3 regions of the Halomonas sp. R57-5 genome follow, and region 3 is predicted to be linked to each of the others. Evidence: predicted binding sites of a transcription regulator. Region 3 holds the regulator's gene; each other region holds the start of a gene.

Region 1 (5,438 bases), 1.8 Mb from region 3:
TCGATCTCCAAGGAAGTTCAGGCGCTGCTCAAAGGTGAGTACGGTGCCGCGCCAGCGCCCTTCAATGCTGAGCTGCAAAAGCGCGTGCTGGAAGGCGGCGAGCCGATTACCTGTCGCCCGGCGGATAATCTTTCGCCCGAGATGGACAAGCTGGCCACCGAACTGAAAGACAAAGCCAGCGCTGAAGGTATCCGCTTGGCCGAAGGTAAGCGCGAAGTGGATGACGTACTGACCTATGCCCTGTTTCCGCAGATTGGTCTGAAGTTCCTTAAAAATCGCGACAATCCCGACGCCTTTGAGCCTGTCCCCCAAGCAGCTGAAGCAAGCGCCGAAAAGACACCCGCCAAGGTGGAAAGCAAAGCGCCGGTCGCTAGCAGCGGCCCGGAAACCTATACCGTGAAACTCAACGGCAAAGCCTTCGTGGTAGAGGTCTCTGAAGGCGGTGAGCTGGGCGAAGTGCAAGAGCAAACTGCCTCTGGCACGGCGTCGGCCCAGCCATCCTCTAGCGAAGCGCCTGCGCCGAGCGGTGGCGGTAGTGGAGAAAGCATCGATGCCCCGCTGGCCGGTAATATCTTCAAGGTGAATGTACGCCCCGGCGACAACGTCGCAGAGGGCGATGTGGTGATCATCCTTGAAGCGATGAAAATGGAAACCGAAGTGCGTGCCAGCAGTGCAGGCACTGTGTCTAAGGTTAATGTCAGCGAAGGCGATAGCGTCGCCGTAGGCGACACGCTGATCGAGCTCTAAGGGCCCAATAATGGATAAATTAGTAACGTTATGGGAAGGCTCGGGGCTGTACAACCTGGAGCTTGGCCAAGCGGTGATGATGGTCGTGGGGCTACTGCTGCTCTACCTGGCGATCTATAAGAAGTTTGAGCCGCTGCTGCTGGTGCCTATTGGCTTTGGCGGCATTCTCGCCAATATCCCTGAGGCCGGGCTGGCCATTTCAGCGCTCGACCAAGCGATTGAGGTTGCCAAGCCTGCAGTGCTGCAGCAGATGGCGGCAGCGCTGGGTGCAAACCTCGATCCGCTATCGAACTTAGACGCCTGGCGGGAGTCGTTAAAATCACTAGCCCATGAGGGGGCTGCGCCTGATCAGGTGCGTGCTGCACGGGATATCGCCATGAACGTTGGGTACGGCGATGGCATGCTTTATAGCTTCTACAGTGTGGCGATTGCCTCGGGTATTGCTCCGCTGATTATCTTTATGGGCGTGGGCGCCATGACCGACTTCGGCCCGCTGTTGGCCAATCCACGTACGCTGTTTTTAGGTGCAGCGGCTCAGTTCGGTATTTTTGCCACTCTGTTTGGCGCCGTGTTGCTCACCTCAATGGGGGTGATGGACTTCTCGCTTAATCAGGCCGCCGCCATTGGTATTATTGGTGGCGCCGATGGCCCGACCTCCATCTACGTCTCCAGCGTGCTGGCGCCGGAGCTGCTGGGGGCTATCGCCGTGGCCGCCTACGCCTATATGGCGTTGGTGCCACTGATTCAGCCGCCGATTATGCGTCTGTTGACCACCCAGAAAGAGCGTGAGATCAAGATGACTCAGCTGCGGCCGGTCTCCAAGCTGGAAAAAGTGGTCTTCCCACTGGTGCTGTTGATTCTGGTCGCGCTGTTTCTGCCCGATGCCGCTCCGCTGCTGGGCATGTTCTGCTTCGGTAATCTGATGCGCGAGTGCGGTGTGGTAGAGCGCTTGTCGGATACCGCGCAAAACGCCCTGATTAATATCGTCACGATTATCCTCGGCCTGTCGGTAGGCTCCAAGCTGATGGCTGAGAGTTTTCTGTCGTTCGAGACGCTGGGGATATTAGGCTTGGGGATTGTTGCCTTTGGCATTGGCACGGCCGCCGGGGTATTGATGGCCAAGCTGATGAACCTGATGAGCAAAATGCCCATCAACCCCTTGATCGGCGCCGCGGGGGTATCTGCTGTGCCGATGGCCGCGCGAGTGGCTAACAAGGTGGGGCTTGAGGCGAACCCGCATAACTTCCTGCTGATGCACGCCATGGGCCCCAACGTGGCGGGTGTGATTGGCTCGGCAGTCGCCGCAGGCGTAATGATCAAGTACCTGGGGTAACGCTTAAGGCAGGTGTTCACCGCCTGTTTTAATAGTGGGTCAACAGAGCGCGGCATACTGACACTTTCGGTATGTCGCGTTTTTTATAGGCGTGTTGTTTAGTCTAGAGGGGATGTTGAGTATAGATGGGTGCTCTAGCCAGGGAGCTAGTCAGTGATAATATGGATAGCACTTTTTAAACGGTTTTCCAGTGGAGTAAGATCAAATGGGCAGTCCCGTGGCCAGCCAATGGTCAGGCGCACGCCATCACCATCATAGTCGGCTTGCTCAATAGGGATCGCACTTTCTTCGCACCAGGCGCGGGCAATCGCTTCATTAGCAAAGGTGAGTCGCAGGGTGTAGCTGTTGCGCTCAACCACTTCCCGTGTAGGTAGCGTCTCAAGGGCATGGCTAACCGCCTGGGCGTAGGCGCGGGCTAAACCTCCGGTGCCTAGCTTGGTGCCGCCAAAATAACGAATCACCACACAGCCAATCTGGCCCAGTTGGCTGCCTTGGAGAACCTGGTACATGGGTCGGCCAGCGGTGCCGCCTGGCTCACCATCATCGGAAAAGCCAATCAGATTTTGCTCGCCGGGTGGCCCGGCAATATAGGCAGTGCAGTGGTGGCTGGCATTAGGGTGCGCGGKTTTTGCCGCATTCAACAGACTAGTGAATGCATTGATATCTGGGGCGTAGCAGACCCAGGTAATAAATTGGCTCTTTTCGACTTCAATGTCAGCCGTATGCCATGACGCAGGGAACAGCTCGGGAACCCGATAGCGCATTAATGCTCCGTGAAGGTAGTCTCACTTTTCACACCCATTACCATGCCGAGCACCTGAATATCCCGGTTATGCAAAAAAAGCGCKGGCTGCTGAGTATCCTCTGGCCATAGCTCAACGCCAAAGCGGCTGATAGAGAGCTGCTTCAAGGCTATTGTTTGCTGGTTAATTTCGGCAACGGCGGTTTCTATCTGGGTATCGTGTTGATAGCGCCGGATAATAATGACATCGCCATCGAATAAGTTGCAATCACACAATGCATTGCCGCGCACTTTGAGCGCATAGGTATTGCGTCGGGTAACGTTAGCTGCCATCGCATAGGGACGTGGTACTGCTTGCATGTGGCCGAACGTAGCGGTAGGTGATGCCATCGATAGGGTCATTATGAAATCTCCATTGCATGTTCTTTCATACAGTGGTTTTTAGTATAGACCTGTTTTTGCATACAGTGCTAGCAGTAATTAGTCTTAACCCTCTTTGATGGAGATCACGCTGCGACCCAGCGCCGCATTGTGTGAGTGGCGAGCAAGGGGCTTTACGTGTAGAGTTCGACGCAAAATCAATATGCCAGGAGAGACGCTTGAGCCTGTGTCTACAAGCCCGACAGCTTGCCTGTGAACGCGACGACCGCTGGCTGTTTCAAGGGCTGGATCTAGATATTCGCAGCGGTGAAATTGTGCGTATCGAGGGGCCCAATGGCAGTGGTAAGACCAGCCTGCTGAAAATCCTCTCCGGGCAGCTCAGTGACTATCAGGGCGAGCTTTTCTGGAATGGCGCTGCGATGAAAGAGGCGCGTGAACATTTCCTCGCTAATTTGCTCTATTTAGGGCACGCCCCAGGTATTAAGTTGGGGCTTTCCCCGTTAGAAAACCTGGCATGGTATCAGGCGCTCAGCGGGGAAAACGGTAACGAGGATCAGCGCCTGGACGCCCTTGAGCGGGTTGGCCTGGCAGGTTTTGAAGATGTGCCTGCAGGGCAACTCTCTGCTGGCCAGCAGCGTCGCGTGGCGCTGGCACGCTTAACGCTGACGCCCCGGTCTCTCTGGGTGTTGGATGAACCTTTTACCGCGATAGACCGTCACGGCGTCGCTGAGCTGGAAAGGCAGCTTGTGGCCCACGCTCAGGCGGGGGGCTGKGTGCTGGTAACGACACACCACGAATTGACCGCCTCACCGTTGTTGAGACGGATATCCCTCGGGTAAAGGAGAAAGGGTTGCACAGCTCTTTACATGGCGCTTCACACAGCTCTTCACAAGCTTCAGATGCCACCCAACAGGTGCTAGCAGTGCCACTGCGTGAGCACAAAGGTGGCTTGATGATCGCCGTGAAGGCCACGCTAGTGCGTGACTTAACGCTGTTGCTGAGGCGCCGTGGCGAAGTGCTCAACCCGCTGGTGTTTTTTGCCCTGGTGATCACGCTGTTTCCGATCGCGATTTCGCCCGACCCTGAGCTGTTAGCGGTCATTGCGCCGGGTTTGCTGTGGGTGGCGGCGCTGTTAGCCGCGCTGCTGTCATTAGACAGCCTGTTTCGTAGCGATTATGACGATGGCAGTCTGGAGCAACTGTTATTGGCGCCGCAGCCGTTAGCCGCGCTGAGTTTGGCCAAAGTGGCCGTGCACTGGCTGCTGACCGGCCTACCGTTGGCGCTGATGGCGCCGATATTGGGTATTATGCTGGCGCTGCCAGCGGGTAGCTACGCCGTGCTGGCGCTGTCGCTTGCCCTGGGCACGGCAAGCTTGAGCTTGATTGGCGCGATTGGTGCAGCGTTAACCGTCGGCTTGGCGCGGGGCGGGGTGCTGCTCTCGCTGCTGGTGCTGCCACTGTATATCCCGGTGCTCATTTTTGGCGCCGGTGCGGTGCAGGCAGCCATTTTCGGAGACGGCGTCGCTGCCCATCTGGCTATCCTGGGCGCGCTGCTCGCTGCCTCACTCATGTTGGCGCCGTGGGCGATTGCCGCATCGCTGCGTATCAGTATCAACGGTTAAGGACAGGACACGCTATGTGGGCCTTTATACATAAATTGGGATCACCCAAGTGGTTCTACACCATTAGCGCCAAGCTGCAGCCCTGGTTCTGGGCCGCGGCGGTGCTGTTATTGGTCGTTGGCTCGCTGTGGGGGCTAGCGTTTGCCCCGGCGGATTACCAACAGGGTAATAGCTTCCGGATTATATACGTCCATGTGCCTGCGGCCTTTTTAGCCCAATCCATTTTTATCGCCATGGCGGTCTCCGGCCTGGTGTTTATGGTCTGGAAAATTAAAGTCGCTGATATGGCGGCAGCGGTGATGGCCCCTCTTGGCGCAGCAATGACCTTTGTGGCGCTGTTCTCCGGCGCCGTGTGGGGCGTGCCCACCTGGGGGACATGGTGGATGTGGGATGCACGGCTGACCTCCATGTTGATCCTGCTGTTTCTCTATTTGGGCGTGATTGCCCTGCGCGGCGCTTTCACCAGCAGGGATAGCGCTTCACGGGCAGCCTCGGTGCTGGCCATGGTAGGGGTGATCAATATTCCCATCATCAAATACTCGGTGGATTGGTGGTACACCCTGCACCAACCCGCTTCTTTTACCTTGACGTCGCGCCCGACCATGCCGACCGAG
Region 2 (3,808 bases), 670 kb from region 3:
CGCTCGGGGTGTGGCTGAACAGCCAGTTCTTGCGTCCCACCACGAACGGGCGGATAGCGTTCTCTGCTGGGTTATTGTCCAGCGGGATCAGGCCATCGTCCAGGAACCGGGTCAGGCGGGGCCACTGATGATCCAGGTAGTGAAGGGCTTTCCCCAGTGCGCTTTTGGGCAGCACCTGGGCCAGTGACTTGTCGAGCCAGGTGCGCAGTTGATCGATTAATGGGCGGCTCTTCTGGTCACGCAGCGTTTGACGCGCCTCAGGCGCCAGGGCCTTGGCCTGCTTTTCCACGCCATACAGTTTGCGTATGCGCTTGCAGCTCATCGGTAGACAGTCCTGACAAGTCAATGAATTGCTCGTCAATTGAGTACACCGATATTGGGCCGGTATGGGCCTGCATGGTGGACACAACCCGTCGCGACATCTAGCCAAACAGGGCATAGGCCGAGCTAAGCAGCACTGTCTGTCGACGGACATCAGGGGAGAGCTGGAAGGCGGGCAAGCCATTAGGCACGCCAAGGGCTTTCAATTCATTTGACCTAGCGACGAGGCATCCCTCGTTCGAGGATAGGACACCGACAGGGCGCCCGCGCAGCTCGGGCATGAAAACGCGAAAACAGCTGACGTAAAAGTTATTGCAATCACAGTGGCCAATCATCACACACCTCTACGACGATGCGTATGGACGTTGTGAGTGACGACACCCCATGTCTCGCAATCGGTTCCAATGAGAGCGATCGGATGGTAGGCCGGGTTACCTGGCAATAGCGCTGGCTGACCATGCCATTTGCCAAGCTGCTTGCAAGTAAGCTCGCCATCCAGACACACCACGATAATGTCTCCGTCCACTGGCTCCAGCGAGCGATCGACAATGAGCAAGTCCCCATCGTAGATGCCGCATCCCTCCATGCTGTCCCCCTTCGCACGGCAGAAATAGCTGGCGCTTGGGCGAGGTATCAGGTGCTCGGTAAGGTCGAGGATGCGATCGACCTCAGCCTCGGCATGGATCGGAAAGCCAGCCCTGACCTCGCCGGCCATCAGGGGGAGGGGATACCGCGAGCTTTCGGAGGACAAGCCCAGGATGGCAATGTGTCCGGCCAGTTGGCCGCTTCCGTTAGCGGTTCCTTCAAATCGTGGTGTGCAAACCATGAGGCAACTCCTTGTACTGTACAGTCATACTGTATCGAAGGAAATCCAGCCCCACTGCAAGCCAATGAACCTTCCCGAGAACCGAATGAGTATTCACCTTACGCAAAATGTGGCCTCACGCGGAAGAGAAATAGTGATTTTATCTAGCCGCTAATGGAAAACCCGCCATCAACGGGTAAGGCAACGCCTGTAACGAAATCAGAAGCAGAGCTGGCCAAGAAAACTGCGACACCGGCAAAATCACTGGGTAGGCCCCATCGCTTAGCAGGGGTTCGATCGATAACACGCTGATGTAAATCTTTCACCTGGGAGCGTGTCTCTCTTGTCATCTCCGTATCTACCCATCCTGGCAAAATAGCATTTACTTGAATATTCTTATCAGCCCAAGCTGCGGCAAAAGATCGACCCATCTGTACAATACCTCCCTTGCTAGCGCCATAAGGCACGCTTAAAGGCATTCCAAAAATAGATAACATCGAGCCTATATTAATAATTTTACCACCACCTACTTCAACCATATAAGGGTATACGTGATGAGAGCAATAAAACGCACCAGAGAGATTGACATCAATTACGCTACGCCATTCATCAACAGAATATTCCTCAGGGGGTTTGCGGATAGCAATACCAGCATTATTCACGAGTATATCAATACGACCAAACTCTTCTGCCACAACAGCAAGCATCGCTTTACATGAAAGCTCATCTGCTACGTCAACCTCAATCCCCAACACCCGCCCCCCTAGTCGAGAGAGTCTTTCAACAGCTGATTTATTCTTATCTTTCTGACGTCCCGCTATCACAACCGTAGCTCCGTATGAATGCAGCGCAGAAGCAATACCGAACCCTAGGCCTCCATTCCCACCAGTAATAACAGCAACACGACCTTCCAAGCTGAAAATATTCATAGATTACTCCTGTATCAGGGCGAAGCAATGGAAGATTTATCATGGCCTATAACGAGTTAGCCCTATCCCACCAGCTATCATCGCAGCAGAAACAAAGCGCCAAACACCAAAGCCCTCTTTAAGAATGAAAGTAGAAATAAGAGCAGCGAAAAGCACGCTGGTTTCTCTCAAAGCTGAAACCATACCAAGCGGTGCATATGCCATAGCCCAGATAACTATCCAATACGCTCCAACCTGCATGCCACCACCAATGCTTACCGAAACGATATTATTGCGAATCACCTCTAAGATTAATTTGTGCTTCCATGTCATAGCAATAATAAAAGTTAGCAAGCCGTTACCTATAGTCAATAAAACAGCAAATCCGAACGCTGAACCAGCTTGACGTGCACCAATTCCATCAACGAGGGTATAGGACGCAATAAAAAAACCAGTGCCTAAGGCGGTAAAAATTGCTCGCGGGTTCTGGGTAATCCCGGTTTTAGCATCGAGTGCTAGAGCCATGACGCCAACGGAAAGGAGTAAAATGCCAATTAAAATTGGAAAGCTTAATGCTTCGGAAGCAAACAAAGCTGCGCCTAATGTAACGAGTAATGGCGCCGAACCACGAGCAATGGGATACACTTGCCCATAATCCCCAAATTTGTAAGCCAAAGGAAGGGAAAAATGATAGGCAGTATGTATTAAGATTGCCACACATAAAAGTGGCCAGCTTTCAGGGGAGGGGATAGTAACGAAAGGTAAGGCAACAAGGGAAAACAAACTGCCCATAAAGGTTATTAACGCCATAACTGCAATTTTGTCTCCACCTACCTTTACAAGGGCATTCCAGCCAGCATTTAGCATGGCAGCAAACAACACTACAAAGGTTATCTCGATTTCCATTTAATATCCTCATGAAAATACATGCTCGTTAGCTTGGTTTAAGTATAGCAGGTGCTAGCCAGGCACTTTGTTGTGTAATGCTATAAAATCTTTAGCTTGCATCGCTGCACGTCCTACAAGCGCCCCATCAACGTTAGCGATCGATAAGATCTCTTCAGCGTTGTCTGGGTTGACAGAGCCACCGTAAAGAAGTCGAACAGAGTTAGCTGGCGAGCCCAGCAACCCAACAAGTTCGTTTCGTATAAAAGAGTGTGTCGAGGCTATATCCTCACGCGTAGGGGTCAACCCTGTACCAATCGCCCAGATTGGCTCATAGGCTATTACGAAGCTTTCGGAACCTGCAGCTTCAGGAAGGGAGCCTTTTAGCTGCTTCGATAAAACATCGAGAGTCTTTCCGGCTCTGCTATCTTCTAATGTTTCGCCGATGCAGATCACAGGCACCAGACCTGCTCGCCATGCGGCCTCAACCTTACTATTAACAATGATGTCCGTTTCGCCATGATCAATGCGGCGTTCTGAGTGGCCAACAATCACGTAGGTAGCCCCGGCATCCTTTAGCATTTCAGCGGAAATATCACCGGTGTGAGGACCAAATACCTTTATGGCACAATCTTGGGCGCCGATACGGACAGGCGAATTGGTTAGACATTCGCTTGCTTGATAAATAAGTGTTGCTGGCACAAAAATAATGGCCTCGGCCTCCGATGGATGTTTTTTTAAGCCTTGCCCAATAGCAGACAGCTCAGACAGCGAACTCATGAGCCCGTGCATTTTCCAATTACCAGCGATCAATGGAGTGATATTAGGAGTCATGTTTTCTTTTCCTTATTTGATCTTTCGAAGAAAAATAACAAAAGCAACAAGTAAG
Region 3 (5,438 bases):
CAGGTAGCCAAGGTCGTGATTGGGCACCAGCGGCGGTAAATCATCCATATAGCCGAGCCCCCGCGCGACGCTGACCATGCGCTCCATGGAACGCCCCATCAAGCTGATACGACGGCCACATTGATGGGCTGCGCGTCCTATCGCTAACACCCGGGCAAGATTGCTCGCAAAGCAGGAGACCACCACCCGGCCCTGGCAGTTGCTGAGGGTTTTTGCCAGCGCACGGGCAACATCACCCTCGCTGCCTGAGTGGCCGGGCATGGGAGCGTTGGTGGAGTCGCCCACCACTAAATCCACTGGGGCGAGCGCCTTGAATTGGGTCGCGCTTATCGGCGTGCCGATGATCGGTTCAGGGTCGAGTTTCCAGTCGCCGGTATGTAAGACGCGGTAGCCACCGACGCTCATGATCAACGCACAGCTTTCGGGTATAGAGTGCGTTAACAGCAAATAACGCAGCGTGAACGGCCCGCTTTCCAGCGCCTCGCCAGGTTCAATAACATGGATGGCCGCGCTGCTAAGCTGATGCTCGGCAAACTTCAGTCGCAACAGCCCAGCCGCTAGCGGGGTGGCATAAATAGGGCAGTTCCACATCGGCCAAAGCCAGGCAGCTGCACCAATGTGGTCTTCATGGCCGTGGGTGATAAAGAGCGCTTTGGGCACGATCCCCAGTGCTTTCGGTGTATCGAGATTGGGTACCTGCAGTGGAGAGTTGGGAAGATCCTGACGGATCATCATGCCGCAATCGACGGCTATCCAGTGATCGTCGTAGCCGTATAGCGTTAGATTCATTCCAATCTCACCGCATCCCCCCAGCGGCAACATGCGCAGCGGTGGACGACGACGGGGACGAATTTGAACGCGTGGTGAATGCATCTGTTATGAAAAACCTAAAAAGTAGTGACTTAACTATACGGGAAGGCAGGGGCGGCTAACAATCTTCCATGCCCTTCCGATACACTATGCGACCTAAGCCGCTGGTTTGTCATAATTAACTTAGCAATAGGTCAAGAGTAGCTCACATGTCTCATTATTATCGTTTAGTGGTTTCCTGTCCTGACCGGGTGGGGATTGTTGCACGGGTATCGAGCTTTATTGCCCAGCAGGGCGGCTCCATTACCGAAGCCAGCCAGCACTCCGATTTAGAAACCGGCTGCTTTTTTATGCGCTACGAAATTCTGGCGGATTCGGTCGGTATGTCGGTGGAAGCCCTGCGCGCGGCGTTCGAGCCGGTGGCCAGCGAATTCAATATGCAGTGGTCCCTGGTGGATACCCAGCTGCGTCGGCGTGTGGTGCTGATGGTGTCGCGGGAGTCGCACTGCTTGGTCGATCTACTTTACCGCTGGCAGGCGGGTGAGCTGGATTGCGATATTGTCGGTGTTATCTCCAACCATGACGATATGCGTTCGCTGACCGAGTGGTACGGCATTCCTTACCACCACGTCCCGGTAGACCCCGAAAATAAGCAAGCGTCGTTTGCCAAGGTACAGGCCGAAATCGATAGCGCTCGCGCTGACTGCGTGGTGCTGGCGCGCTATATGCAAATACTGCCCCCCGAGCTGTGCGCGCGCTATGCGGGACGAGTGATCAATATTCATCACAGCTTTTTGCCCTCCTTTGCCGGGGCAAAACCCTACCACCAGGCATACCAGCGGGGCGTTAAGCTGATAGGTGCTACTTGCCACTACGTGACCGAGGAACTCGACGCAGGCCCCATCATCGAACAGGATATTCATCGCGTAAGCCACTGCCATACGCCCACTGACTTAGTACGTTTTGGCCGTGACGTTGAAAAAGCCGTACTTGCTCGCGGTTTGCGCTGGCACTTAGAGGATCGCGTGCTGGTCCACGGCAATAAGACAGTGGTCTTTAGTTAACCCTCATCAACCTGAGAGGCCGCCATGTCGTTTGCGCAAAGTGTATTAGCACCCTGGGCGCTGCTGCTCACCTGGCTACTCTCGTTAGCAGTGATCGCGTGGGCACTTTGGGGGCGGCCCTGGCAGGTGTTAATAGCGGATACCGCGCTTCAGCACCGCTGGCTGGGCGCCACGCTGGCGGTGATGCTGATGTGGCAGCTGCGTGCGCAGGCGGTTGATTGGCTAACGCTGCACCTTGTTTTCACGGTTTTAATGACACTCGTTTTTAAAGCGCCATTGGCGCTGATTAGCAACGTGCTGATTAATATCGCCATGGTGGTAATTGGGCGCAATGAATGGCTGCTGCTGGGGGCAAACGTGCTGGTTACCGGTGTCGTCCCGGCGGCCGTCATTGGCACGGTATGGCGGCTGGTAGATCGCCGCCTGCCGGATAACCTGATGGTGTTTTTGTTTGCCTGCGGCTTTTTTGGTGCGGCGCTGGCAACGCTGGGAGGAGGGCTGGCAGCGGTGCTGCTGATCATCGTTGCGGGGACTGACCCTGAGGCGATTTATCTCGCCCAGGAGTATGCGCGCTTCTTACCGCTGTTAATGCCTTCAGAGGCGTTTATCACCGGCATGCTGCTGAGTATTCTGCTGGTTTATCACCCCCATTGGGTGGCCACCTTCAATGACCACCGCTATATCGATCTGCAGTAGGGATGGCCAGGGCGGCGACTAGCCGAGTGCCTGGCCGTTGCCGCCACGAATCACACCAACGCCGACGCCTTCGATATCGAGCGACTGGGAGCGCAGGTCGATTTCAATGGGCGCAAAGTCAGGGTTCTCGGCAAATAGCGTCACTTGGTGGCCCTGGCGCTTGAAGCGTTTAACCGTTACTTCATCCTCTAGGCGTGCCACTACAATCTGGCCATCGCGTACCCGGTCGGTACGGTGAACTGCCAATAAATCCCCTTCCAAAATGCCAATATCCTTCATCGAAAGGCCGCGCACGCGCAGCAGGTAGTCGGCTTTGGGGGTAAAGTACTCGGCTGGTAGCGGGCAGTAACGGTCAATATGTTCAGCGGCCAAAATGGGGCTGCCTGCGGCCACTTCACCGATCACGGGTAGGCCCGTTGGCAGCGTTTCAACGTTGGCTGCGGGTAAGGCGGTGGCAGCACTCTCCATGACTTCTTGCGGTTCCTGGTTGGGCAGGCGGATACCGCGAGAAGTGTTGCGAATAATGCGAATAACGCCTTTGCGTTCCAGCGCGCGCAGGTGCTCTTCGGCCGCGTTGGGGGAGCGGAAGCCAAGCGCCTTGGCAATTTCGGCGCGGGTAGGAGGGTAGCCAAATTCGCCCATCGTTTTAACGATAAAATCGAACACGTGCTGTTGGCGAGCGGTTAGCGGACGCGACATACCAGACTCCATAAATAGTGAATAGACAGTAACAAATTAAATGGCAACTTAATCAATCAGTGGTTAAGTATACAGTATGTTCCTCTGTCCAGTATATGCCTTGTCAGTGGCTATCTTCGATGTCTATGCAATTTTTCTAATCGTTTGAAACTAAGCTTCTGCTTATTTAACGGGCTGTATTTTGTTAATAAATCAAGCGTTGAGACCGCCATGGTTATGGCATAGTATTTTGCTATGTTTTAAACACCTGTTTCCCTGGAGAGCGACATGGCTCAATCTGATACGGTGACCCGTATACTCGATACTGCCGAGGTGCTGTTTGCAGAGCGGGGTTTTGCCGAAACTTCGCTGCGCAACATCACTAGCAAAGCGCGCGTCAATTTAGCCGCTGTGAATTACCATTTTGGCTCCAAAAAAGCCTTGATTCAGGCCGTCTTTGCCCGCTATTTGGACCCCTTCACCCAGCGTTTTCACACCGCCCTTGATGAGCTGGAAGGACAGCATGCTGGGCGGGTTATTGAGCTTGAAACCCTGCTCGAAACCATGGCAACCACCGTTCTTGCAGTGCCCGCTGAACGCAATAGTTTAAAAGTGTTTATGCGCTTGCTCGGCCTTGCCTACAGCCAGGCACAGGGGCATCTTAGGCGCTATATCCAGCAAGAGTATGGCGATGTGTTTACCCGCTTCACCGAGCTGGTGCGACAAGCCACGCCGGACCTACCTGACGCGGAGCGCTTTTGGCGGCTACACTTTATGCTTGGCACGGTAATATTTACCCTGTCCGGCCTTGATGCACTGCGTGATATCGCTGAAAAAGATTATCACGAACAGGTTTCAGTACGTGATTTAGTCAAGCGATTGCTGCCGGTCGTTGTGGCGGCCATGAATGCACCGTTACCGCTCGCCCTTGAAGAAGCCAAGCCAGAAGAAGGAAAACATGCGAACGCCTACGCTAGCTGAGCTACCCCCGGCTGAGAATATCTGGCTGGAGATTGATACTACCCAGCAGCTGCTGCGCTGCTGGCGAGGGCCGAAAGTGCTCCATGAGTGTGCGATCTCATCCGCTGCCGCCGGTGTCGGGGAGCGTAATGGTAGTGGTAAAACCCCCTACGGCTGGCACTATGTGCGCGCCGCCATTGGCGGTGATATGCCCGACAACGCAGTGTTTCGAGGCCGCCGCTGGACAGGCGAGACGTTTTCATCCGCGCTAGCCGAAGCGCATCCAGAGCGTGACTGGATTTTGACCCGCATTCTGTGGCTTTGCGGATTAGAAAAGGGCGTGAACCGCGGCGGTCAGGTGGACTCGCAACGGCGCTATATATACCTGCACGGCACACCGCCTGACGAACCCATGGGCGTTGCGGCCTCCCACGGCTGCATTCGTTTACGTAATAGTGATTTGCTAACCCTCTTTGCGCTCGCGTTACCGGGCACCCCGGTTTGGTTGCACGGCGGACGGCAATCCTTTGATTGATAAGTTTTTGACACCGCTAGACGATCGTCTAGAATCATCGCCCCTTTTCATGGACCTATCACGATGACTCAACCGTTAGGCCCGGTCATGCTTGACCTTGAAGGCCCAAAATTGACGGCGGCAGAAAAACGCCTGTTGCTGGAACCGACGGTAGGGGGCGTTATTCTATTTGCCCGCAATGTCGAAAATGGCTACCAGGTGCGCCAGCTGTGCAGCGATATTCGCCGCGTGCGGGCTGATTTACTGCTCGCAGTGGATCAGGAGGGCGGTCGCGTTCAGCGTATTAAAGAGGGCTTAACACGCCTGCCTGCCATGGCGCGTATCGGCGAGTGCTACCGCGCTTCCCCGGAAGACGGTCTGGCGTTAGCCAAGGACGCCGGTTGGCTGTTGGGGATGGAGATGGCCGCCTGCGGGCTGGATCTTAGTTTCGCTCCGGTATTGGATGTTGAGAGCGGCCTCTCCAGCGTTATTGGTGACCGCAGTTTTAGCAGTGATCCCCAGCACGTGGCCCAGCTGGGCAGCGCCTTTATTCAAGGGCTTCACGATGCCGGTATGGCCGCAGTGGGCAAGCACTTCCCCGGCCATGGTGGGGTGGCGGCGGACTCCCATGTTGCCCTACCGATAGACGGTCGCCCGCTAGACGTGATTAAACAGCACGATCTTGTGCCCTTTACCCAGTTAGCCTCGCAGTTAGA

Evidence for each region. Region 3 encodes LexA, which represses DNA repair genes until DNA is damaged. Its sites were predicted from a motif close to TACTGTNTANNTANACAGTA; they were not measured.
Region 1: HALO_RS19025 (LexA family protein) is a predicted target of LexA. The motif match lies at 3,273-3,292, and genes of this name have one in related genera.
Region 2: HALO_RS07960 (LexA family protein) is a predicted target of LexA. The motif match lies at 1,162-1,181, and genes of this name have one in related genera.

Annotation. Positions count from the first base shown of each region.
Region 1 covers NZ_LN813019.1:4,184,698-4,190,135, reverse strand. Annotated here, with positions in the region: gene oadA (sodium-extruding oxaloacetate decarboxylase subunit alpha) at 1-747, shown strand, start outside; gene HALO_RS19035 (sodium ion-translocating decarboxylase subunit beta) at 758-2,080, shown strand; gene HALO_RS19030 (IMPACT family protein) at 2,227-2,844, opposite strand; gene HALO_RS19025 (LexA family protein) at 2,844-3,224, opposite strand; gene ccmA (cytochrome c biogenesis heme-transporting ATPase CcmA) at 3,422-4,042, shown strand; gene ccmB (heme exporter protein CcmB) at 4,156-4,824, shown strand; gene HALO_RS19010 (heme ABC transporter permease) at 4,839-5,438, shown strand, end outside.
Region 2 covers NZ_LN813019.1:1,748,134-1,751,941, forward strand. Annotated here, with positions in the region: partial or broken gene HALO_RS07950 (IS66 family transposase) at 1-307, opposite strand, end outside; gene HALO_RS23500 (Y-family DNA polymerase) at 423-656, opposite strand; gene HALO_RS07960 (LexA family protein) at 656-1,147, opposite strand; gene HALO_RS07965 (SDR family NAD(P)-dependent oxidoreductase) at 1,291-2,055, opposite strand; gene HALO_RS07970 (EamA family transporter) at 2,095-2,940, opposite strand; gene tpiA (triose-phosphate isomerase) at 2,995-3,753, opposite strand.
Region 3 covers NZ_LN813019.1:2,421,102-2,426,539, forward strand. Annotated here, with positions in the region: gene HALO_RS11140 (ribonuclease J) at 1-789, opposite strand, end outside; gene purU (formyltetrahydrofolate deformylase) at 1,020-1,874, shown strand; gene HALO_RS11150 (energy-coupling factor ABC transporter permease) at 1,899-2,570, shown strand; gene lexA (transcriptional repressor LexA) at 2,589-3,269, opposite strand; gene HALO_RS11160 (TetR/AcrR family transcriptional regulator) at 3,537-4,229, shown strand; gene HALO_RS11165 (L,D-transpeptidase) at 4,207-4,743, shown strand; gene nagZ (beta-N-acetylhexosaminidase) at 4,807-5,438, shown strand, end outside.